Regions from separate parts of the Arthrobacter sp. 8AJ genome, predicted to be linked through region 2. Evidence: predicted binding sites of a transcription regulator. Region 2 holds the regulator's gene; the other holds the start of a gene.
The links. Region 2 encodes HspR, which represses chaperone genes until heat shock. Its sites were predicted from a motif close to AAGTTGAGTCNNNNNGACTCAACTT; they were not measured.
Positions count from the first base shown of each region.

Region 1: the regulator HspR is predicted to act here: its motif matches at 3,191-3,215, upstream of clpB (ATP-dependent chaperone ClpB).

Region 1 covers NZ_LR733289.1:310,782-322,671, reverse strand. Annotated here, with positions in the region: gene BACI349Y_RS01535 (septum formation family protein) at 1-475, shown strand, start outside; gene clpB (ATP-dependent chaperone ClpB) at 519-3,161, opposite strand; gene BACI349Y_RS01525 (sulfate/molybdate ABC transporter ATP-binding protein) at 3,316-4,392, opposite strand; gene BACI349Y_RS01520 (ABC transporter permease) at 4,389-5,273, opposite strand; gene modA (molybdate ABC transporter substrate-binding protein) at 5,273-6,202, opposite strand; gene BACI349Y_RS01510 (TOBE domain-containing protein) at 6,199-6,609, opposite strand; gene BACI349Y_RS01505 (DUF4031 domain-containing protein) at 6,727-7,596, shown strand; gene BACI349Y_RS01500 (2-phosphosulfolactate phosphatase) at 7,593-8,402, shown strand; gene BACI349Y_RS01495 (YccF domain-containing protein) at 8,454-8,870, opposite strand; gene BACI349Y_RS01490 (phosphoribosylanthranilate isomerase) at 8,983-9,594, opposite strand; gene BACI349Y_RS01485 (HutD/Ves family protein) at 9,700-10,269, shown strand; guanidine-III (ykkC-III) riboswitch at 10,340-10,405, shown strand; gene BACI349Y_RS01480 (DMT family transporter) at 10,415-10,738, shown strand; gene BACI349Y_RS01475 (DMT family transporter) at 10,738-11,103, shown strand; gene BACI349Y_RS01470 (nucleoside/nucleotide kinase family protein) at 11,113-11,739, shown strand; gene BACI349Y_RS01465 (aldo/keto reductase) at 11,771-11,890, shown strand, end outside.
Region 2 covers NZ_LR733289.1:582,376-594,265, reverse strand. Annotated here, with positions in the region: gene hpaD (3,4-dihydroxyphenylacetate 2,3-dioxygenase) at 1-533, shown strand, start outside; gene hpaH (2-oxo-hept-4-ene-1,7-dioate hydratase) at 537-1,322, shown strand; gene BACI349Y_RS02690 (HpcH/HpaI aldolase family protein) at 1,307-2,122, shown strand; gene BACI349Y_RS02685 (NAD-dependent succinate-semialdehyde dehydrogenase) at 2,146-3,654, shown strand; gene BACI349Y_RS02680 (aldehyde dehydrogenase family protein) at 3,883-5,292, shown strand; gene BACI349Y_RS02675 (hypothetical protein) at 5,365-5,751, opposite strand; gene BACI349Y_RS02670 (heat shock protein transcriptional repressor HspR) at 5,957-6,382, opposite strand; gene BACI349Y_RS02665 (DnaJ C-terminal domain-containing protein) at 6,398-7,369, opposite strand; gene BACI349Y_RS02660 (nucleotide exchange factor GrpE) at 7,452-8,153, opposite strand; gene dnaK (molecular chaperone DnaK) at 8,157-10,025, opposite strand; gene BACI349Y_RS02650 (ArsR/SmtB family transcription factor) at 10,200-10,523, opposite strand; gene BACI349Y_RS02645 (MFS transporter) at 10,621-11,868, shown strand; gene BACI349Y_RS02640 (hypothetical protein) at 11,887-11,890, opposite strand, start outside.

The DNA of each region.
Region 1 (11,890 bases), 270 kb from region 2:
GGCCGGCTCGCTGGCATGGCTCGCCGTGTGGCTGAACTCCGCTCCCGGCACCGACACTGCAAAAAGCGCAGCGCCGGGCGTGCTGCAGACCGCCGTCACTCCGCCGGCCACTCCCCAGCCCCTGCCCCGCGACGGGGTTGCGCCGGCAGCCTACGCGGTAGGTGACTGCTTCAAGGACTTTGATCCCCAGGCCCTGGCGTCCACGGTGGTGCCCTGCGACACGGGCCATTCGGCGCAGTTGGTGTCCACGCTCCACTACCCGGACAGCGCCAAGTATCCGGGGGCTGACCCGCTCAAGGCCAAGGCGCTGGAAGTCTGCCAGGCAGCGAAGCTCGGCCCGGCGGCCAAGCAGTTCCAGCTGAACTACCAGCGCAGCTTTCCCAGCAACACCAGCTGGGAGTCCGGGGACCGCAGGGTGGATTGCTACGTCACTGCCGACGGCGGCAACGTGATCAACGCGAGCGTGCTGCCCTGACGGTCAAACCGCCAGGGCCGCACTCCCCAGCCCTGCAGGCCGGCTAGTCCTTCCGCCGCACTGAGAGGCCGGAGCTCGGGGCACCCGTCAGCGTGTCGACGTTGCCCTCGGTGAGTTCGCCCAGGTCAGCGGCGGTGTCAACCACCACGGTGTCGCCGTCGCTGATCCCACCGGCAAGGATGGCCTTGGCCAGCCGATCGCCGATCTCACGCTGCACCAGGCGCCGCAGTGGCCGGGCGCCGTAGGCGGGGTCGTAGCCGGACAATGCCAGCCACGCCTTGGCGCCGTCGGTGACTTCCAGGGTGAGACGCCGTTCGCGCAGCCGCCGCCCCAGCTCTTCCACGTGCAGCTCCACAATGTGGGCCAGTTCGTCCACCGTGAGGGCGTCGAACAGCACCACCTCGTCGAGCCGGTTGAGGAACTCCGGCTTGAAGGATGCGTTCACCGTGGCCATAACGGCGTTGCGCTTGGCCGTGGCGTCCAGGGACTGGTCCACCAGGAACTGGCTGCCCAGGTTGGAGGTCAGCACCAGGATCACGTTGCGGAAGTCCACGGTGCGGCCCTGCCCGTCGGTGAGGCGGCCGTCGTCGAGCACCTGCAGGAGGATGTCGAACACCTCGGGGTGCGCCTTCTCCACCTCATCCAGCAGCACCACGGAGTACGGACGGCGGCGGACGGCCTCGGTCAGCTGGCCGCCTTCCTCGTAGCCCACGTATCCCGGAGGGGCCCCCACCAGGCGGGCGACGCTGTGCTTCTCGCCGTACTCGGACATGTCGATACGCACCATGGCGCGTTCGTCGTCGAACAGGAAGTCCGCCAGCGCCTTGGCCAGCTCGGTCTTACCGACGCCGGTGGGGCCCAGGAACAGGAAGGAGCCGGTGGGGCGGTTGGGGTCGCTGATGCCGGCCCGGGCACGGCGTACCGCGTCGGACACTGCGGTCACGGCCTTGGCCTGGCCGATCAGGCGCCGGCCCAGCTCCTCTTCCATGTGGAGCAGCTTCTGGCTTTCACCCTGCAGCATGCGGCCGGCCGGGATACCGGTCCAGGCGGAGATGACCTCTGCAATGTCCTCCGCGGTGACTTCCTCCGCCACCATCTGCGCGGACTTGTCCGTCACGGCGGCCTCGGCTTCCGCGGCGGCGTTCACCTCGCGTTCAAGGGCCGGGATTTCCCCGTAGAGGATCCGGGACGCAGCCTCCAGGTCGCCCTCGCGCTGGGCCTTGTCAGCGGCGGAGCGCAGTTCGTCCAGCTTCGCCTTCAGGTCACCCACCCGGTTGAGGCCGGCCTTCTCCGCTTCCCAGCGGGCGTTCAGGGCCGAAAGCTCCTCTTCCTTGTCCGCCTTGTCGGCGCGGAGTGCCGCGAGCCGCTCCACGGATGCGGGATCGGATTCTCCGGACAGTGCCAGTTCCTCCATGGTGAGGCGGTCCACCTGGCGCCGCAACTGGTCGATCTCCTCCGGAGCGGAGTCGATTTCCATGCGGAGGCGGGACGCTGCCTCGTCCACGAGGTCGATGGCCTTGTCCGGAAGTTGACGCCCTGTGATGTACCGGTTGGACAGCGTGGCGGCGGCTACCAGGGCTGAGTCGGCGATGGAAACCTTGTGGTGCGCCTCGTAGCGCTCCTTGAGGCCGCGGAGGATGCCGATGGTGTCCTCCACGCTGGGCTCGCCCACGTACACCTGCTGGAAGCGGCGTTCCAGGGCCGCGTCCTTTTCGATGTTTTCGCGGTACTCATCCAGGGTGGTGGCACCGATCAGGCGGAGTTCGCCGCGGGCCAGCATGGGCTTGAGCATGTTGCCGGCGTCCATGGAGGAATCACCGGTGGCGCCTGCACCCACCACGGTGTGGATCTCGTCGATGAACGTGACCACCTGCCCCTCGGAGCCCTTGATCTCCTCGAGGACCGCCTTCAGCCGTTCCTCGAACTCGCCGCGGTATTTGGCGCCGGCCACCATGGACCCAAGGTCCAGGGAGATGAGCGTCTTGCCGCGCAGGCTTTCCGGGACGTCGCCTGCCACCATCCGCTGGGCCAGGCCTTCGACGACGGCGGTCTTGCCCACGCCGGGCTCGCCGATCAGCACCGGATTGTTCTTGGTGCGCCGGGAGAGCACCTGCACCACGCGGCGGATTTCGGAGTCGCGCCCGATCACGGGGTCCAGTTTGCCGGCGCGGGCCATGGCGGTGAGGTCCGTTCCGTACTTCTCCAGGGCCTGGAAGGTGTTTTCGGGGTCCGGGCTGTCCACCTTTCGGTCGCCGCGGACTCCGGGGAGGGCAGCGAGCAGAGCCTCCCGTGAGGCACCGGCTTCACGCAGCAGGCGCGCAGCAGCATCATTGCCGGCGGAGAGGCCCACCAGGAGCACCTCGGTGGAAACGAAGGAATCGCCCAGCCGGTCCGCTTCCTCCTTGGCGTGCTGGATGGCCTGCAGGGCGGGGCGGGACAGCTGCGCCTGCTGGCTGGAGCCGCCGGAAGTGGCGGGCAGGGCCTTGATGGCGCTGCTGGCCTGGACGCTGACGGCATCCGGGTCCGTGCCCGTGGCCTTGAGGAGTGCGACCGCCACACCCTCCCGCTGGTCCATCAGCGCTTTGAGAAGGTGGGCCGGTTCCACCTGGGGGTTGCCGGCCGTCGAGGCGTTCATTGCCGCCGCGGAAAGAGCCTCCTGGCTCTTGGTGGTGAATTTGACGTCCAAAGAGAGCTCCTTTCGGGGGCTTGTTGACTAAGTTGAGTGTACTACGCTCAACTTTGCGCGGCGAGGTTCCCCTGCCATGTTTGCCCACGGCGTAACAGCTGTCCAGAGCCGGAAGTCCTTCCCGCCCACCGGCCCGCACCGGCGGGTCCTGGCGCTACGTGCCGTACACGGACACGGCGGCGGCCTTGACCACGAAGTGCACCGTCATCCCGGGAGCAAGGCCCAGGTCCGCCGAGGCAGCCGGCGTGATGTCGGCGGCGAGGCTGCCGGCGCGGACGCGGATCTGGTCGCCATGGGGCTCGAGGTCGGTGATGGTGACGGCAAACGAGTTCCGCGGGCTTCCATGCGCGTCGTCGAGGAACACAGACACGGCCGACGGCGGGAACACGGCCACGCCCGGGCCGCCCGGCCCGGGCAGCCGGCCGGGTTCCCCGGAGCCGCCCAGATCTTCGTCGTGCCCCGCGATCCGCAGGCCCTGGCTGGTGCGCACACCGGCGCCGTCGAGGGTGCCGGGAATGAAGTTCAGTCCGGCAAGCCCGGCAGCAAAGGAGCTGCGCGGGCGTTCCAGCACGGCACGCGTGGGACCCTCTTCTGCAACCTTCCCGTCTTCCAGGATGACCACCCGGTCCGCAAGGACCAGCGCGTCCAGGACATCGTGCGTGACGATGATGGCCTGCCGGCCCGCGAGGACCCGTTTGAAGAGGCGGCGCAGCAGCGGTGCGGAATGGATATCCAGGGCGGTCAGCGGCTCATCCAGCAGCAGAAGTGCGGGGTCGGCGGCGAGCGCGCGGGCCACGGCAACACGCTGGGCCTGGCCGCCGGAGAGTTCGGCGGGACGGCGCCCGGCGAGGTGTTCCGCTTCCACCTCCGCCAGCCAGCGCAGGGCACGCTCCTTCGCGTCCCGCTTGGGGACGCCGGCGCTGCGCGGCCCGAATGAGACGTTGTCCACCGCGCTCAGGTGGGGAAACAGCAGGGGCTCCTGGGCGAGCAGGGCGGTGCCGCGGTGATGAGGAGGCACCCAGGAGGGCTTTCCGCCGTCGAGGTCAAAGAGCGTCCTGCCGTTGAGTTCGGCGCGGCCGCTGTCCGGCCGCAGCAGGCCCGCGATGCTGGCCAGCAGGGTCGATTTGCCGGCGCCGTTGGGTCCCATGACGGCCACCGTTTCACCCGGCCGGACGGCAAGGTCCACGTCGAAACCCCGCCCGGCCACGGCCGCCTGGAAGGACAGCGTCACCGGACGTCCCCTCCGGCCGGTGCGGCCGTCGTCGTCCGCTGCCCTGCTCCGGCACGGGCCGCTGCCGGCTGCCGGTATGCGAGCGCCACCACGGCGACAGCGACGGCCACCAGCACCAGGGAGAGCGCGACGGCGGCGTCCGGGTCCGTTTCCCGCTGCAGGTAGATCTCCAGCGGCAGCGTCCGGGTAACCCCCTGGAGGCTGCCCGCGAACGTCAGCGTGGCGCCGAACTCGCCCAGGCTGCGGGCGAAGGACAGGACCGCGCCGGAGGCCAGTCCGGGCAGGACCAGCGGGAGCGTGACGCGCCGAAAGACGGTGCCCGGGCGCGCGCCCAGCGTTGCGGCCACGGCCTCGTAGCGGGAGCCGGAGGTGCGAAGCGCCCCTTCCAGGCTCACTACCAGGAAAGGCAGCGCCACGAACGTCTGCGCCAGGACCACCGCCGTCGTGGAGAAGGCGATGCGCAGCCCGAGCACCTCCAGGGTCTGCCCCAGCAGCCCTTGGCGGCCGAACGTGTAGAGCAGGGCGATGCCGCCCACCACCGGGGGAAGCACCAGGGGCAGGAGCACCAGCGCGCGCAGCAGCCCCTGCAGCCGGAAGGAGTCCCTGGCCAGGACCAGGGCCAGGGGAACCCCCAGCAGGATGCACAGGAGGGTGCTTGCCGCCGAGGTCCGCAGGCTCAGCCCCAGAGCCGTCAGGGACGGCTCCGACGTCACCAGCGGGATGAACTGCGTCCAGTCAACGCGCAGCACCATCGCCAGCAGGGGAAGCACGACGACGACGGCCGCCAGGACTGCCAGCGCACGGACCCACGCGGGGATGCCGGAGTAGGCGGCGGCCTGGGTGCGCGGCCGCGCCTGGGGTAGTTTCCCTGGCCGCTGTATCACTGGCTGCCCGGGCCGGAGCTGGCTGACCCGGAAGTGGCTGGCCCGGAATTGCCCGGGCCGGAAGTGGCTGACCCGGAACCGTCCGGCCCGAATCCTGCCGGGCCGAACCCCGCGGCGGCGAGGACCTTCTGGCCCTCGGGACCGGTGACCAGGTCCACGAACGCCTGGGCGGTGGCCTTGTTCCGGCCGTTGACGACGGCCGCAATCGGATAGGTGTTGACCGCGCTCCCCGATTCCGGGAACTGAATGCCTGCCACTTTGGTCCCGGCGGCCTTGATGTCCGTGCCATAGACCAGCCCCGCATCCGCCTCGCCGGAGGTGACCTTGCCCAGGACGTCAGTGACTGCGTTCTCCTCGCTGGCCGGGCTCAGCGCGACGCCGGCCGCTTCCGCCACTTTGGCTGTGGCAGCCCCGCAGGGGACCTGCCGGGCGCAGGTCACCAGCTTGATGCCCGGCCGGCCCAGGTCCTGGAGGGATGCGACCTTCGCGGGGTTGCCCGGCGGCACGGCGATGGCCAAGGTGTTGGTGGCGAAGTCCTCCGGCGTTCCCTCGGTGAGGCCGGCGTCCTGCACCTTCTTCATGTTGGCCGTGTCCGCGGAGGCGAAGACGTCAGCGGGCGCGCCCTGGTTGATCTGGCTGGCAAGGTCCGAGGACCCGGCGAAGCTCAAGGTGACCGTCGCGCCAGGGTGTTCCGCTTCGAAAGTGCTCGCGAGTTCGGTAAAGGTCTGCTTGAGTGAGGCGGCCGCGAAAACGGTGATGGCGCCTGCCGGTCTGGTGCCGGAACCGGTGGCGGTGCCGGCACTTGTTCCCGCGTCCGGATTGCCCGCCGTGGCACAGCCAGACAGGACGGCAAGCAGCAGCACGGCCAGTGCGGGGACGGCGGCCCGGAGGGTGGAAGCCGCGGACCGGACGGGTTGCCGGCTCATGCGGCGGCCCGGCCCTTCGGCGACTCGATGATGACGGTCGTTGCCTTGACCACGGCGGTGGCCACGGCACCAGGTTCCAGCCCCAGCTCACGCACCGCCTCGCTGCTCATCAGCGAGACCACCCGGAAGGGCCCGCACTGCAGTTCCACCTGCGCCATGACCTTGTCCGTAATGACGTTGGTCACCAGGCCCATGAACCGGTTCCGCGCCGAACTGCTGCCGCTCTTCGGGTCATCGGGAAGCTGGGCGAGCTTCTGCGCGTGCGTTGCCAGTTCCAGCCCGTCCACCGCCAGGCGGCCGGAGGGGTCCCGCAGCGCGGTGAGGGTTCCCTGCTCCGTCCACCGGCGGACGGTATCGTCGCTCACCCCCAGGAAACGGGCGGCCTCTGAAACGCGGATAAGTGCCATTCGGCGATTCTAGCCCGCAAATGAGGGTTGATGGCACGTTTTAAGACGCAGCAGCGGTCATGAACGTGCCGCGTGGCTGCAGGGCGTTCGACGGAAGGGCGGCACTAGACTCCTTGCATGGCCATCTACATCGACCCGCCGCTGTGGCCTGCACACGGAACACACTTTTCGCACCTGGTCTCGGACGCGTCCCTGGACGAGCTGCACGCGTTCGCTGCCGCCGCGGGGGTCCCCGAGCGGGCGTTCGACGGCGACCACTACGATGTGCCGGAACGCCGCTTTGATGACCTGGTGGCGGCAGGAGCGGTTCCGGTGGAGGGCCGGGTGCTGGTCCGCAGGCTCATTGCCAGCGGACTGCGGATCCCGGCACGCCGGCGGAATAAGTCATTGAAGGTCCCTCTCCTGAACCGCTGGGAAGCCATCATGCCGGGCCAGGACGCCCTGTTCCTGGACCTGCTGGACCGCTGGAGCGAACCGCACCGGCACTACCACGGCTGCACCCACCTGCTGTCCGTGCTGGAGGCGCTGGACCTGCTCACCGAACCGGCTGAAGCGCCCCGGACAGTACTGCTGGCTGCCTGGTTCCACGACGCCGTGTACCGCGGCGCAGCCGGCATGGATGAGGAGGAGTCGGCACGGCTGGCGGAGGAACGGCTTGCCGACGCCTGCCTTCCGGAGGCAGAGGTGGCGGAAGTGGCGCGCCTGGTCCGGCTGACCTCGGACCACCGGCCGGAACCGGGTGACAACGACGGCGCCCTCCTCTGCGACGCCGACCTCTCGATTCTCGGCGGCGAACCGGAGGAATACGCCCGCTACGTAGCTGCCGTGCGGAAGGACTACGCGCACATCGGCGACGCCGACTTCGCAGCCGGCCGGGCCGCCGTCGTCCGGCACCTGCTGGAACTGGACCCGCTCTTCCATCACCAGCGGGCCAAAGAACTGTGGCAGGACGCCGCGCACCGCAACCTGAACGGCGAATTGCAGTGAACGCGCCCGGCAGCAGCCCCCGGCACACATACTCCGCCAACGCGGCGCACCGGCAGCTGCCCTTCACCGTGCGGCTGGACTGGGGTCTGGAAGGGGGCAGGACGGTGGCCGCCGGCGCCGACATCGCCGTGGTGGTGGACGTCCTGTCCTTCGGCACCTGCGTCAGCGTGGCACTGGACCGGGGCGCCGACGTCTTCCCCTACCGCTGGCGGGACACCACCGCAGAGGACTTCGCCGCCCACCACCAGGCCCAGCTGGCGGGCCCCCGGAACGGCGGCGGGCTGAGCCTGTCCCCCGCCAGCCTCCGCGCGGCAGCCTCGCTGGAACGGCTGGTCCTGCCCTCCCCCAACGGTTCTGAACTCTGCCACGCCCTGGCGGCCGAAGTGCCCCTGGTGGCCGCAGTATGCCTCCGGAACGCCGCGGCCACCGCAGACTGGGTGGCCGCCAACCTTCCCGGCGACGTAGTAGTGGCGGTGGTCGCCGCGGGCGAACGCTGGCCGGACGGCACCCTCCGCCCTGCCGTGGAGGACCAGATCGGAGCCGGAGCTTTCATCGCAGGACTGGTGGCCGCCGGCAAGGGCGGCTATGAGGCCGGGGACGGCAGGCACGGCTATGCTCCGGAGGCCGTGGCGGCCATGGCTGTCTTCGAAGCGGCCGAGCCGCGCCTGCGCGAAACGCTCCAGCACTGCGCCAGCGGCCGGGAACTGTCCGGGGCCGGCTACGCGGAGGACGTGGACATCGCCGCTGAATTGGATGACAGCGACTCGGCAGCCATCCTGCGGGACGGGGCGTTCCGCCCGCTGTGACGGGACGGCAGTCCTGCCAGGCTGTACGTCCTGCCAGGCTGTACGTCCTGCCTAGCGGTAGGTCCTGACGGGATAGGTGCTCGCAAACGGCGTGGTGCTGGGCACGATCTGCTTCCCCAGCGGCATCAGGGACACCGGAATGAGCTTGAGGTTGGCGATGGCCAGCGGGATGCCCACGATGGTCACCGCCATGGCGAACGCTGTGACCACATGTCCAATGGCAATCCAGATCCCGGCCACCAGCAGCCAGATCACGTTGCCCAGCAGCGGGAAGACACCTGTGCCGCCGGGCTTGTCCACCACCATCCGGCCAAACGGCCACAGCGTGTAGGCAGCGATCCGGAATGAGGCAATGCCCCACGGGATGGTGACGATCAGCAGGCAGCAGACCACACCCGCGAGGAAGTAGCCCAGGGCCAGCCAAAAGCCGCCGAAAACCAGCCAGATGATGTTCAGAAGTGTCTTCATGCACCCATTGTGCCCTCGACCCCCTGACAAAAAGGCCTTTCGGCTAAAAGATGGGGGACATCCCTGATCCTGCCCTGACCCGCAGCCGCCCGGGCCCCGGAGCCGCCCGCCGCTAAACTGTGGCAGCCGCTTTTGCAGCCTGGACGAACGCCCGGACCTTGGCCAGGTCCTTCACGCCGCAGGTCGCTTCAACGCCGGAGGAAACATCCACGCCCCAGGCATGCGCGGCGGCCGCTGCCTGGCCGACGTTCGCCGCTTCAAGGCCGCCGGCGAGCAGCCAGTTCCGTCCCTGAAGCACGGGCAGGGCCGCCACGGAGGAGTAATCCCAGGACTCTCCGGAGCCCGGCACGGCGGCATCGATCAGGAGCAGGTCCTCACCCCAGTCTTCGAACTCGTCCTGGCCGGCACCCATGGTGATGGCCCTGACCAGCTTCATGCCGGCGTCGTGCACTGTTGCCACGTCTGCGCGTGACCGGTCGCCATGCAACTGGATCCACTCAAGGCCCGCGGCCCGGGCAATGGCGATGGCATCGGCGACGGGCTCGTCGCGGAAGACTCCGATCGGGGTGACGCCCTCCGGAATTCCCGCCAGCAGGGAGGCCACCTGCGACGGCGAGACGACCCGGGGGCTGGCGGTGAGGACGAATCCCACGGCGTCTGCGCCGGCGTCCACTGCTTCGCGGACAGATTCGGGCGTGCTGAGACCACACACTTTGACGAACATTCCCGGGCTCCTTCAGGCTGTTTTCGTGTTGACCCCCCGGAGGAGATTAGCAGGGACCGGACACAACTGCGACGAGCGGCCATGGCGGGGAACTAGGCTGGGCTGATGCAGATCATCCGCTTCGCTGACCTTGAGGCCGAACCATGGCGCAACGGCGGCGGGGTGACCAGGGAAATTGCCCGCCAGGCTTCAGCCGACGGCGGCTGGGACTGGCGGTTGAGCATCGCGGACGTCACCAAGGCAGGCGACTTTTCGCCTTTTCCGGGCATGGAGCGCGTCCTGACCGTCATCGAGGGCGAGCTGCTGCTCCTCACCGTGGACGGCGCGGAGCAGCCCCTGGAGAAGTACCGTCCGTTCCGGTTCGACGGCGGCGCCGCCACCGGGGCCAAACTGCCCACGGGCGACATCCGCGACCTCAACGTCATCACCCGGACCGGGGCGTTCAAGGGCTTTACCTCCATTATTGAGCTGTCCAAAAAGCGCGCCCACCCCGTGTTCGAGGGGCAGCTCGGGGTGCTGTTGCAGGGACAGGCGAAGGTCAGCGACAGCGCTGGGGAACCGCTGGACCTGGGCCGTTACGACGCAGTAGTGGGCTCAGGCAGCGATTCCCCGGAAATCCTCGGCCGCGGCTTCCTGGCCGTGGTGTCCATCGACCCGAACGGCCCCACAGGCTGACTGCCGCCGCCAGGTGGTGGGCTTGGGCACCAATGGTGGAACCCGCCGTCGTGCCTTGCTACCTTGGAATTCAAGGCTCCGCACCGGGGCCTCCGGACGACGGTTCAGTACCCGGCACGCGACAAGACTGGCCAAAGGAACTGTCATGTCGTGGATAATCCTCATCATTTCCGGGGCGCTGGAGGCCGTCTGGGCCGCCGCCCTGCACCGTGCTTCCCAGGCTTCCGGACGCCGGCGGGTTGCCCCCGCTGCCCTGTTCCTGGTGGCCGTGGCCGCCAGCACCGGCGGGCTTGCCGTGGCCATGCAGTCCATCCCCACCGGTACGGCCTACGCCGTGTGGGTGGGTGTGGGCGTGGTCCTCACCTCCGCCTACGCGATGGCCAACAGGGTTGAACGTCCGACGGCGGCGCGCCTGCTGCTGCTGTCCGGCATCGCCGCGTGCGTGGTCGGCCTCAAGGTGGTGGCGTAATGGTGAAGCGGGGCCTTCCATGGTTGGTGCTGCTGGCCTCGGCCGTCCTGGAGGCGGTCTGGGCCACCGCGCTCGGCCTGTCCGACGGCTTCACCCGACCCGTGCCCACCATCGTCTTCGCCGTCACCGCCACGCTCAGCATGGTGGGACTCGGCATGGCCATCCGGAGCATCCCGCTGGGCACCGCCTACGCCGTCTGGGTGGGCATCGGCGCAGCGTTGACGGTGGGCTGGGCGATGGCCACCGGCGTGGAGCCCTTCAGCGTGGTGAAGCTGCTGTTCATTGCGGGGATCGTGGGCTGCGCCGCGGGCCTGAAGGTGTTGCCGGCCCAAAAAGATGCGCCGCGGGTGCGCAGCGGTGACTAGGCTTTTGCCATGCACTCCCCCGAGATCGCCATGGCCGTGGATACGCTGCGGCGCCGGCTGCTGCCCGGAACGCGCACCATCCTGGGCATCGCCGGGGCGCCGGGATCCGGCAAGTCCACCTTTGCCGCCTGGCTGCAGGAGCAGTTCAGCCCCGGAACCTCGGTAGTGGTGCCGATGGACGGCTTCCACCTGGGCAACGCGATCATCGAAGGGACCCCGCTCCGGCAGCGCAAGGGAGCCATTGATACGTTCGACGCCGGCGGCTACCTTTCGCTGCTGCGGCGCCTGGCGCAGCGGGACGAGGCCGTGGTGTACGCACCGGAGTTCCGCCGCACCCTGGACGAGCCGGTGGCCGCCTCCATCGCCGTACCGGCCGAGGTCCCACTGGTGATCACGGAGGGCAACTACCTGCTGGCGGACCAGGAGCCGTGGAAGGAGGTGCGGGCGCAGCTGGACGAGGTGTGGTTCCTCGAAACCCCGCCCGCGCTCCGGCTGCAGCGGCTGGTGGACCGGCACATCTCGTTCGGCATGGAACGGGACGCAGCGGTCGCCTGGGCCAATGGACCCGATGAAGCCAATGCCCGGCTGATCCAGGCCACGCGCCCGGCGGCGGACCGCGTCCTACCTTGGCTGTAATTTTCAAAAGCAGGAAACGAACAGGAGAACCATGGCAAACGCACCCACTGAACCCGGCACCCCTGAAGCCGCGGGAACTGTCCAGCTCGGCGACGGACTGACCGTCAGCCGCCTGGGCTTCGGCGGCATGGCCCTCACGCCGGTCTACGGC
Region 2 (11,890 bases):
ACGGCGTCACCTACGCCGCGTGGATGCACCGCAAGCAGACCGTGCACGATACCGCCCTGACCGGCGGCAATGGTCCGCGCATGCACCACGTCGCGTTCGCCACCCATGAGAAGCACAACATCATCCAGATCTGCGACAAGATGGGCGCCCTGCGCATCAGCGACAGGATCGAACGCGGCCCCGGGCGGCACGGCGTGTCCAACGCCTTCTACCTCTACATCCTGGACCCGGACGGCCACCGCATCGAGATCTACACCCAGGACTACTACACCGGCGACCCCGACAACCCCACCATCACCTGGGACGTCCACGACAACCAGCGCCGCGACTGGTGGGGCAACCCCGTGGTCCCGTCCTGGTACACCGAGGCCTCCCTGGTGCTGGACCTGGACGGCAACCCGCAGCCGGTCATCGTCCGCGAGGAAAAGTCCGAGATGGCCGTCACTGTGGGCGCCGACGGCTTCTCCTACACCCGCAAGGACGGTGCGCCGGAAGGCGACCGGACGGGATTCAAGCTGGGAGTGCAGGTCTGACCCATGCTGGAGCCAACGACGATTGAGGCCATCGCGGACGAGCTGGTGGAAGCCGGCCGGACCCGCACCCCTGTTCCCCGCCTGACCGCCCGCTACCCGCAGATGACGGTGGAGGACTCCTACGCGGTGCAGCAGCTGTGGCGCCGCCGGAATGAGGACGCCGGCCGGACCCTGGTGGGGCGCAAGATCGGCCTCACGTCCAAGGCCATGCAGGCGGCCACCGGCATCACCGAACCGGACTACGGCGCCATCTTCGATGACATGGTGCTGGAGACCGGCTGCTCCGTGGAGTGGGACCGGTACACACATCCGCGGGTGGAGGTGGAGCTGGCGTTCGTCCTGAAGGACGGGCTGAAGGGCCCGGGAGTGACCATCTTTGATGTCCTGAAGGCCACCGACTACGTGGTTCCGGCCCTCGAGATCCTGGACTCCAGGATCGAGATGGAGGGCCGGACCATCGTGGACACCATCTCGGACAACGCCGCGATGGGCGCCATGGTGATCGGCGGCAACCCGGTCAAGCCCGACGCGGTGGACCTCCGCTGGGTCTCCGCCATCCTGTACAAGAACCAGACGGTGGAGGAGACCGGCGTGGCCGCCGGCGTCCTGGACCACCCTGCCAACGGAGTCCACTGGCTGGCCAACAAGATCGCCGCCCATGGCGACGCGCTGAAGGCCGGGGATATCATCCTGGCCGGGTCCTTCACCCGTCCCCTGTGGGTGTACAAGGGCGACACCGTCCACGCCGACTACGGCCCCCTGGGGAGCGTGACATGCCGATTCGAGTAGAGGACACTTTCCGGGACGCCCTGGCTGCGCAAAAGGGTGCAGCAGGCCGGCCGCTGGCCGGGATGTGGGTCTGCTCCGGCAGCCCGCTGATCGCAGAGCTGTGCGCCGGGGCCGGCCTGGACTGGCTGCTGGTGGACGCCGAACACAGCCCCAACGGGCTCGAGTCCATCCTCGCCCAGCTCCAGGCAATCCACGGCTACCCGGTCCACACCATGGTCCGGCCGCCGGTCAATGACACCGTGGTGATCAAGCAGTACCTGGACCTCGGCGTGCAGAACCTGCTGATCCCCATGGTCAACTCCGTGGCTGAAGCCGCGGCCGCGGTGGCCGCCACCCGCTACCCGCCCCAGGGCGTCCGCGGCGTGGGTTCGGCCCTGGCCCGTGCCGCCCGCTGGAACCGGGTCCCCGACTACCTCGCCCGCGCCAACGAGACCATCAGCGTCACCGTCCAGATCGAATCCACCGCCGCCGTGGCGGCGGTGAAGGACATCCTCAAGGTGGACGGCGTGGATGCTGTCTTCATCGGCCCGTCAGACCTCGCCGCCTCCATGGGCCTGCTGGGACAGCAGGAACACCCCGAGGTGCGCGCCGCCGTCGACCATTGCCTGTCAGCTGCCGCAGCGGCCGGGAAGCCCGCCGGGGTGAACGCCTTCCACCCGGACACCGCCAAGCACTACCTCGCGAACGGCGCCGGCTTCATCCTGGTGGGCGCCGACGTCGCCATCCTGGCCCGCGGCTCCGAAGCCCTCGCCGCAAAGTACATCAAACCCGCTGGCGGCGGCACCCCCGCCAGCTACTGACCTTCCCTTCCTAAGGACTTCCCATGACAGTTACTTCCGAGCTGCCCCCTGCCCTCACACCGGAGCGCGAAGCCACGCTCCTTGCCTCCGTGCCCACTGGTCTTTTGATCGATGGTGAGTGGGTGGACGCGTCCGACGGCGGCACGTTCGACGTGCACGATCCGGCCACCGGGGAGGTGCTCGCCACCCTCGCCTCCGCCACCAGCGCCGATGCAGTCGCGGCTTTGGACGCGGCCGACGCGGCCCAGGCGTCGTGGGCACGGACTGCGCCGCGGGTGCGGTCGGAGATCCTGCGCCGCGCCTTCGACCTGGTCACCGAACGGTCGGAGGACTTCGCCCTGCTGATGACCCTGGAGATGGGTAAACCCCTGGCCGAGGCCCGCGGGGAAGTGACCTACGGGGCGGAGTTCCTGCGCTGGTTCGCCGAGGAAACCGTCCGCGACTACGGCCGCTACCTCACCACGCCCGAGGGCAAGAACAAGATCCTGGTCCAGCACAAGCCCGTCGGACCCTGCCTGCTCATCACCCCCTGGAACTTCCCGCTCGCGATGGCCACCCGCAAGGTCGCCCCGGCCGTCGCCGCCGGCTGCACCATGGTCCTCAAACCCGCCAAACTCACCCCGCTCACGGCGCAGTACTTCGCGCAGACCATGCTCGACGCCAGCCTCCCCGCCGGAGTGCTAAATGTGGTTTCGTCCTCCTCTGCGTCCGGGATCTCCGGGCCGCTGTTGGCCGACCCGCGGCTGCGGAAGGTCTCCTTCACCGGCTCCACCCCGGTCGGCAAACGCCTCATGGCCGACGCCGCCCAGAACGTCCTCCGCACCTCCATGGAACTCGGCGGGAACGCCCCCTTCATCGTCTTCGAGGACGCCGACCTCGACGCCGCGGTCGACGGGGCGATGGCGGCGAAGATGCGGAACATGGGCGAGGCCTGCACCGCCGCCAACCGCTTCCTGGTCCACGAAACCGTCGCGCAGGAATTCACCCGCAAGTTCGCCGCAGCCATGGGCGCCCTGACCACCGGCCGCGGCACCGACCCGGACAGTAAAGTCGGGCCGCTGATCGACGCCGGTGCCCGCGACGACGTCCACACCCTGGTATCAGCGGCCGTGGAGGCCGGGGCGGTGGCCGTCACCGGCGGCGCGCCCGTGGACGGGCCCGGCTACTTCTACCAGCCCACCGTCCTGGCCAACGTCCCCAACGACGCCGCGATCCTGGGCCAGGAAATCTTCGGCCCCGTCGCCCCCATCACCACCTTTAAAACCGAGCAAGAAGCCATCGAACTCGCCAATAACACCGAGTACGGCCTGGCTTCCTACCTCTACAGCAAGGACTTCAACCGGCTCCTCCACGTCGCCGAACAGATCGAGTTCGGCATGGTCGGGTTCAACGCCGGCGTCATCTCCAACGCCGCAGCACCCTTCGGCGGCGTCAAACAATCAGGCCTCGGCCGCGAAGGCGGCTCCGAAGGCATCGCCGAATACACCACCACCCAATACATCGGCATCGCCGACCCCCACGCGGGCCAATAAGACCGCCCAAACTGGCCCAGTTATCACTGCGGGACCCCGGAAACCCGGGGTCCCGCAGTCGTTAACCGTTCAAAAGTGGGCCAGCGTGACACACACCCCCCGGCGTTCGCTCCAGCACAACAGTCCTGCGCACAAAGACAAGAGCCTGGAGCACGGTCCAGCCCACACTGGGAGTAACCCGCTACGCCGACCGGCTGGCGTCCTTGCCTACTCGAAGTGGAGTATCCCTTGGAAACCTATGATGCGCTTCTCGCGTCCATTGCCCCCGCCGCCGGCACCGGCCGGACCATCTTTGACCCTGCCACCGGTGAAGCCGTGGGCGAAGCCCCCATCCACGATCTCGACTACCTGGAAGGCGCCGTGTCCGCCGCCGTCGCCGCCCAGCCCGCCTGGGCTGCCCTGGGCCACGACGCAAGGTCCGCCGCGCTCCTGAAGGCAGCCGACGCCGTCGAACGCTCCGCCGAGGAACTCGCCCAACTGCTCTCCCGCGAGCAGGGCAAACCGCTGAACGGCCCCAACGCCCGCTTCGAAGTCGGCGCCTGCGTCGCGTGGCTCCACGCCACCGCCAGCCTGCCGCTGGAGCCGGAAACCATCGTGGACGACGGCGAAACCCGCGCCGAGCTGCACTACCGGCCCATCGGCGTCGTCGGCGCGATCGGCCCCTGGAACTGGCCCATGATGATCGCCGTCTGGCAGCTCGCCCCCGCCCTGCGGATGGGCAACGCCGTGGTGGTCAAGCCCTCGGGCAACACGCCGCTGTCCGTCCTGGCCCTGGTCAAGGTCCTCAACGAGGAACTCCCTGACGGCATCCTCTCGGTGGTTTCCTGCGGCCGCGAAGTGGGCGCCCGGCTCACCGACCACCCCGCCATCGGCAAGATCATGTTCACCGGTTCCACCGCCGGCGGCCGCGCCATCATCAAGTCCTCCGCTGACACCGTCAAACGTCTCACCCTGGAACTGGGCGGCAACGACGCCGGCATCGTCCTGCCCGACGCCGACCCCAAGGCCATCGCCCAGGACGTCTTCTGGGGCGCGTTCCTCAACACTGGCCAGACCTGCGCCGCGCTCAAGCGCCTCTACGTCCACGACAGCATCTACAACGCCATGTGCGAAGAACTTGTAGCGGTTGCGAAGGCGATGCCAATGGGCAACGGCCTGGACGAGAACAACGTGCTGGGCCCGCTGCAGAACAAAGCCCAATACGACGTCGTCGCGAACCTCGTGGAGGCAGCGAAGGCTTCCGGAGCACGCGTCCTACTCGGCGGTGACCCGGACACCAGCCAGCCCGGCTACTTCTACCCCACCACCCTGGTAGCGGACATCGACAACGACAACCCGCTGGTGGCTGAGGAACAGTTTGGCCCGGCCCTGCCGATCATCCGCTACAGCACCATCGACGAAGCAGTGGAAAAGGCAAACGGACTCGACGTCGGACTCGGCGCCTCCGTCTGGTCCCCGGACCTGAAGACCGCCCGCGAGGTCGCAGCCCGGATCCAGGCCGGCACGGTGTGGATCAACCGGCACGGCGCCGTTGACCCCCGCATCCCGTTCGGCGGAGCCAAGCAGTCCGGTTACGGCGTGGAGTTCGGCGTCGAAGGCCTCAAAGCGCTCGGCGTCCCCCAGGTCATCAACGGCTGATCGGGACTTCAACGGCGGGGGTCCCGCATGCAACCCGCATGCAGGACCCCGCTGTACTGTTTGCCGGTGTTGCTAGCCCATGGCCGGTGCGGTGGACGTCCGGCCGGCGAACTGCCGGCGGGCCCAGCGGGCGAGCTTCTTGCCCTTGCCCTTCCACCAGTTGTCCTCGTCCTTGTTGTGGTGGAAGCGGAAGACGATGGCCACCAGCACGAACATGCCCATCACCACATCGATCCAGGACGACCTCACCAGGGCCATGAAGACGGTCAGGGCGTTGGCCATGACCGAGGGAATGGCCAAGGTCCGGAAGACGGTGCTGGCCACGAAGCGCCGGTGCGACCTCGGGACGGACAACTCGCGGACCATGTCGAAGCAGACGCAGACCACCACGATGGTTTGGCCGATGGCCAGCAGGACCTGGCCCGGCATGGAGCCGCTGAAGGCAGCCACGGCTTCCATTCCCGGGCTCACGGCCGGGCCTTGCTGTTAAGAGCTTTGCTGAGAACTTCAAACACGGAAAACCCCCAGAACTTGCGGAACCATCGCCGCTGATCCGGCGATGGTTCCATTCAAGTTTCAGGGGGCTTTTCCGTCACGAGTAGTGGGTACTCTAATTTCGCGGAACGCCGGAAGGCGGTACCTGCCGGGCCCTGCTGGCCGGCTTCTACTGCCCGATGGCCCGCGGCCGCCAGACCACCATGGCCTGGGACCTCGGCCGGGGCCGCTGCCCCCGCGCCAGGCTCACCACGTCACCGGCGGCGCCGGCGGCGAAGATCCGTGAATCCACCGCCCGCGGACGGCGGCCCAGTTCCTCGGTGAGTTCCGAGATCCGGCTTTGCAGCGCGGCCACCTGGTTTTCGAGTTCCAGGATGCGCTTGATCCCCTCCAGCGACACACCCTCGTGGGACAGCCGCTGCACTTCGCGCAGCATGTTCACGTCCCGCTGCGAGTAGCGTCGGGACTTGCCCGGGGCACGGCTGGGCTTGACGATCCCGAGCCTGTCGTACTGCCGCAGGGTCTGCGGGTGCATGTCCGCCAGCTCGGCAGCCACGGAGATCACGAAGATCGGCTGGTCAGCACTGATGTCCACGGCTCACCTCCGCTCCTAGAGCCGGGCCTTGGCTGCCAGGCCCTCACGGACATCCGCCGACGACGTGGCCTCGGCGAACGCCTTGACCGCAGCTTCGGCATCCTTGTTGAGATTCTTGGGAACCGCGACGTCGATGGTCACCAGGAGGTCGCCCGTGGCCTTGGACGTCTTCACGCCTTTGCCCTTGACCCGCAGGGTACGGCCCGACGGCGTGCCCGCCGGAACGCGCACCTTGACCTTCTCGCCGTCGATGGTGGGAACCTCGATGTCCGCTCCCAACGCAGCCTCCGGGAAGGTGACGGGTACGTGGATGCGGAGGTTGTCGCCGTCGCGCGTGTAAAAGGCGTGGGGCTGGACGGAAACGGACACCACCAGATCGCCGTTGCCGGCCGCACCGGGCTGGCCCTTGCCGCGGACACGGACCTTCTGCCCGTCCTTGATGCCTGCCGGGACACGGACGTCGATGACCTCCCCGCTGGGCTCGCGCAGGCCAATGGTGGTGCCGCGGATGGACCCGGCGAAGGAAATGCTGGTGGAGGCCGTACGGTCGGCACCCTTTTGCGGGGTGCGCTGGAAGCCGGGTGCGCCGCCGAAGCCGCCGAAGAGGTCAGCGAACTCGGGCGGGATCCCGCCGCCTGCGGGGTTGAATCCGCCCGCATGGCGTCCGGTGTTGCCGGTGAACAGGCCGCCGAACATGTCCTCGAACCCGCCGTTGCCGCCCGCGGCACCGCCCGGAGCAAAGCGGGCACCGCTGCCCATGGCCCGGATGGCGTCGTACTGCTGGCGTTCGTCGGGATCCGAGAGCACCGAATAAGCCTCGGAGATGTCCTTGAACTTCTTCTCGGAAGCAGCGTTCCCCGCATTCGTATCAGGGTGGTGCTGCCGCGCAAGCTTCCGGTAGGCCTTCTTGATATCGGCTTCGGAAGCGTCCTTGGCAACACCAAGGATCTTGTAAAAGTCCTTGTCCACCCAATCCTGGCTAGCCAATGGCGTTTCCTTTCAAAAGTTAGGGGCGGTGGTTGAGCTTGTCGAAACCTGGGTTCCAACAAGCTCAACCACCGGGGTAATGCTACGCAGGGACAGCGACGATGACCTGGGCTGCGCGGAGGACGCGTTCTCCTGATTTGTAGCCTGAGCGGAGGACCTGGCTGACGGTGTCAACCTCGATGTCCTCGCCGGGCTGCTGGATCAGGGCCTCGTGGATCGTGGGATCGAACTCCACGCCGGTCTCGTTGATGCGGACCAGGCCGTAGGTCTTCAGCGCGTTCTCCAGTTTGTTGGCGATCGCGGCGAAGGGACCATCGGTGAGGTCACCGTGCTGCCGGGCGGCGTCGACGTCGTCCAGGACCGGAAGCAGGGAGTTCAGGACGCCGATGACGGCCATTTCCCCTGCCACGGCGCGGTCGCGTTCAACCCGCTTGCGGTAGTTGACGTACTCAGCCTGGAGGCGGAGCAGGTCGTTGCGCAGTTCGGCTGCCTCGGCGTTGCCGGTGGACCCTGCCGGAGCCCCCTGGGCCACGGATTCCTCGGCCGGCACGTCCACGCCGTTGAGAATCTCCTCGGCCTGGGCCAGCGCGTCGCCGTCGGAATCCGCTGCTCCGGGCTGGGCCCCGGCCCCGGGGTCGGACTGGCCGCCCTCGGGGTGCCGGGCCTGCCCGGTCACCGGGTCAACCTTGCGGTGGTCCCGGATGACCGGCTCCTGGCCGTTGCCGTGCGCGTTGTGCTGGCCGGCGGATGCGTTGTGCTCTTCCTCGTTACCGTGGTGCGGCATGGGTTACTTCTTCGCTTCGTCTTCGTCGATGATCTCGGCGTCGACGATGTCCTCGTCCGAGGAACCTGCCGAAGCTCCGGCGGCACCCTCAGCGCCGGGAGCGCCTGCGCCGTCCGGGGAACCTGCCTGGGCGTAGATGGCCTCGCCGAGCTTGGTCTGGGAAGCCTGCAGCTTCTCGAACGCGGTCTTCACGGCGGCATCGTCGGTGCCTTCGAGGGCCTTCTTGAGGCTGTCGACGTCGGCCTGGACCTCGGTCTTGACCTCTTCGGGCAGCTTGTCCGCGTTGTCGGCGATCAGCTTGTCCACGGAGTAGGCCAGCTGCTCGGCGGTGTTGCGGGTGTCGGTCGCCTCGCGGCGGGCCTTGTCCTCGGCTGCGTGCTCCTCGGCGTCACGGACCATGCGGTCGATGTCTTCCTTGGAGAGGCTGGAGCCGCCGGTGATGGTCATGGACTGTTCCTTGCCGGTGCCCTTGTCCTTCGCGGAGACGTGGACGATGCCGTTGGCGTCGATGTCGAACGTGACCTCAACCTGGGGAACGCCGCGCGGCGCCGGCGCGATGCCGGTCAGCTCGAACGTGCCCAGCGGCTTGTTGTCCCGGGTGAACTCGCGCTCGCCCTGGAAGACCTGGATGGCCACGGACGGCTGGTTGTCGTCGGCCGTGGTGAAGGTCTCGGACCGCTTGGTGGGGATGGCGGTGTTGCGCTCGATCAGGTGCGTCATCACGCCACCCTTGGTCTCGATGCCGAGGGACAGCGGGGTGACGTCGATCAGGAGGACGTCCTTGCGCTCACCCTTCAGCACACCGGCCTGCAGGGCTGCGCCGACTGCCACGACCTCGTCCGGGTTGACGCCCTTGTTGGGCTCCTTGCCGCCGGCCAATTCCTTCACCAGCTCGGACACGGCGGGCATACGGGTTGAACCACCCACCAGCACGATGTGGTTGATGTCGGAAAGCTTGATGCCGGCTTCCTTGATGACGTCGTGGAACGGCTTCTTGGTGCGCTCCAGCAGGTCCTTGGTGAGGTCCTGGAACTTGGCGCGGGTCAGCTGCTCGTCCAGGTGGACCGGGCCGTCGGGGGTGACGGACAGGTACTGGAGGGAGACGTTGGTGCTGGACGAGGAGGAGAGTTCCTTCTTGGCCTGCTCGGCTGCTTCACGGAGGCGCTGCAGGGCGATCTTGTCCTTGGACAGGTCGATACCCTTGACCTTGAGCTGGTTCAGCAGGTAGTCAACGACGCGCTGGTCCCAGTCGTCGCCGCCCAGGCGGTTGTCACCGGCGGTGGCGCGGACCTGGATGGTGGAGAAGTTGTCTTCGTCCTTGCCGACTTCCAGCAGGGAGACGTCGAAGGTACCGCCACCGAGGTCGAACACCAGGATGAGTTCGTCTTCCTTGCCCTTGTCCAGGCCGTAGGCCAGTGCTGCGGCGGTGGGCTCGTTGACGATGCGCAGGACGTTCAGGCCTGCGATCTCGCCGGCTTCCTTGGTGGCCTGGCGCTCGGCGTCGTTGAAGTAGGCCGGGACGGTGATGACGGCGTCGGTGACCTTTTCACCCAGGTAGGACTCGGCGTCGTTCTTCAGCTTCATGAGGATACGGGCGGAGATTTCCTGCGGGGTGTACTTCTTGCCGTCGATGTCCACCTTCCAGTCGGTGCCCATGTGGCGCTTGACCGAAGCGATGGTGCGCTCGATGTTGTTGACGGCCTGGCGCTTGGCGATCTCGCCAACCAGGACCTCGCCGGACTTGGAGAATGCAACGACCGACGGCGTGGTGCGGCCACCCTCGGCGTTGGCAATAACGGTGGGCTCGCCACCTTCGAGAACGGAGACGACGGAGTTGGTGGTTCCGAGGTCGATACCTACTGCACGTGACATGTGTTGCTTCCTTCTTTCCTTGGAAACTGGTTGGCGCCCTAAGCATTGAGCGTTCTGCACTCAACTCTACTCAGCCGCCAAAGGATGTCAACACAAGTTGAGTGAACTAGGCTCAACTTTGCTCAGGGCGTACAACAGCGCACGACGGCGGCACGCGCCGGCGGGGCGGAGGCGTCAGTCCGCGCCGGGCGCATCCAGGACTGCGGCGAGCAATCCGGGGAACCGGGCATCAAGGTCCTCGGCGCGCAGGGTCAGCCTGCGGCCGCGCCCGTTGGCCTCGTTCCGGATGATGCCTGCCTCGCGGAGCACCTTCATCAGGTGGGACTTGGTGGACTTGGGCATCTCCGGATTGCCGAGGGTGCATTCGGCCATATCGAGGGGGCCGGCACGGAGCTGGCGCGCGATTTCCAGCCGGTCGGGATCGCTCAGGGCGAAGAGCACACTGGGCAAGTGGAGGTCCGCGCGTTCGGGATGGGTGAGGTTCGCCGGTGTAGCCACGGTTCGACTTTAGTTGAACCATCGTGGACATGCCAGTAGTCTGAGGTTTCGATTATTTTCGAACCAACCACACCCCCAATGCAGAAGGCGGCATGTTGTGACGCACCCACCCGCAGTCCGGCCCAGAGAGTCGCACCGGCGGCTGGGTTTCGTCCTCATTGCTGCCGCCACGGCAGCCATGATGGCCGGAGCCAGCGCGCCGTCCCCGTTCTACCCCACCCTGCAGGAGCAGCTGCACCTGCTGCCGGTGGCCACCACCGGGATCTTCGCCGTCTACGCCGTGGCCCTCCTGGCGGCCCTGCTGGTCTTCGGTTCCATCTCCGACCACCTCGGCCGCCGCCCGGTCATCAGCGCGGCATTCCTCCTGCTGGCCGGCAGCGTCGTGACCTTCCTGGCAGCCGATTCGCTGGCGATGCTGCTGGCGGCCCGCGTCCTCCAGGGGGTGGCCAGCGGCATCCTCCTCACCACGCTCTCCGCGGCCATCGCCGATCTGGAACCGGAGGATGACCCGGGCTCCAGCGCCGCCTGGAACACGGTGGCACCCCTGGGCGGCCTGGCCCTGGGCGCGCTGGCATCGGGCCTGCTGCTGGACCTCCTCGCGGAGCCCCGCGTGCTGGTGTTCGTCTCGCTCTCGGTCCTGTACGTGGTGTTCGCCGCACTGGTGTGGGCCTGCCCGGAAACCTCACCCCGCACGTCCGGGGCGGCGGCTTCACTCAAGCCGCACCTGACCCTGCCGCCGGCCGCACGCCGCGCATTCCTCACCGGCGCCCCGGCCGTTTTTGCCGGCTGGGCCACGGGCGGGCTGTACCTCTCCCTTGGCGCCGCGATCGTGCACACCACCTTCGGCATCCGGGAGCATCTGTGGCAGGGCATGGTAATCACCATCCTGGCGGGGACAGGAGCCGCGTCGGCGGCCTTCCTGCACCGCTTTGGAGCCCGCACCATCACCATTTTCGGCACCACGGCGCTGGCCGTGGGGACCGCACTGTCGCTGCTGGCCCTCGGCCTGGATTCGTTTGGCCTGTTCCTGGCCGCTGTGGTGGTGGCAGGCGCCGGTTTCGGCACTGCCTTCATGGGCGTCATCCGGTCCATCAGCCCCCTGGTGGAGGATCATGAACGCGCCGGGACTTTTGCCTCGCTCTTCGTCGTGGCCTACACGGCCTTCGGCGTTCCGGCGGTGCTGGCAGGCCTGCTGGCCCCCATCCTGTCCCTCCCGGTCACCACCTACGCCTATGGCGGCCTGGTGACGGTCCTGGCTGCGGTGGCAGCCATCAGCCGCGCCCGCAGCAAGGACGCCCAACCCGCCAAGGAGGACAGCCTGGTGGCGGCGGACGCCGTCGGGTAAGGGGATCCCTGCGGGTGCCTAC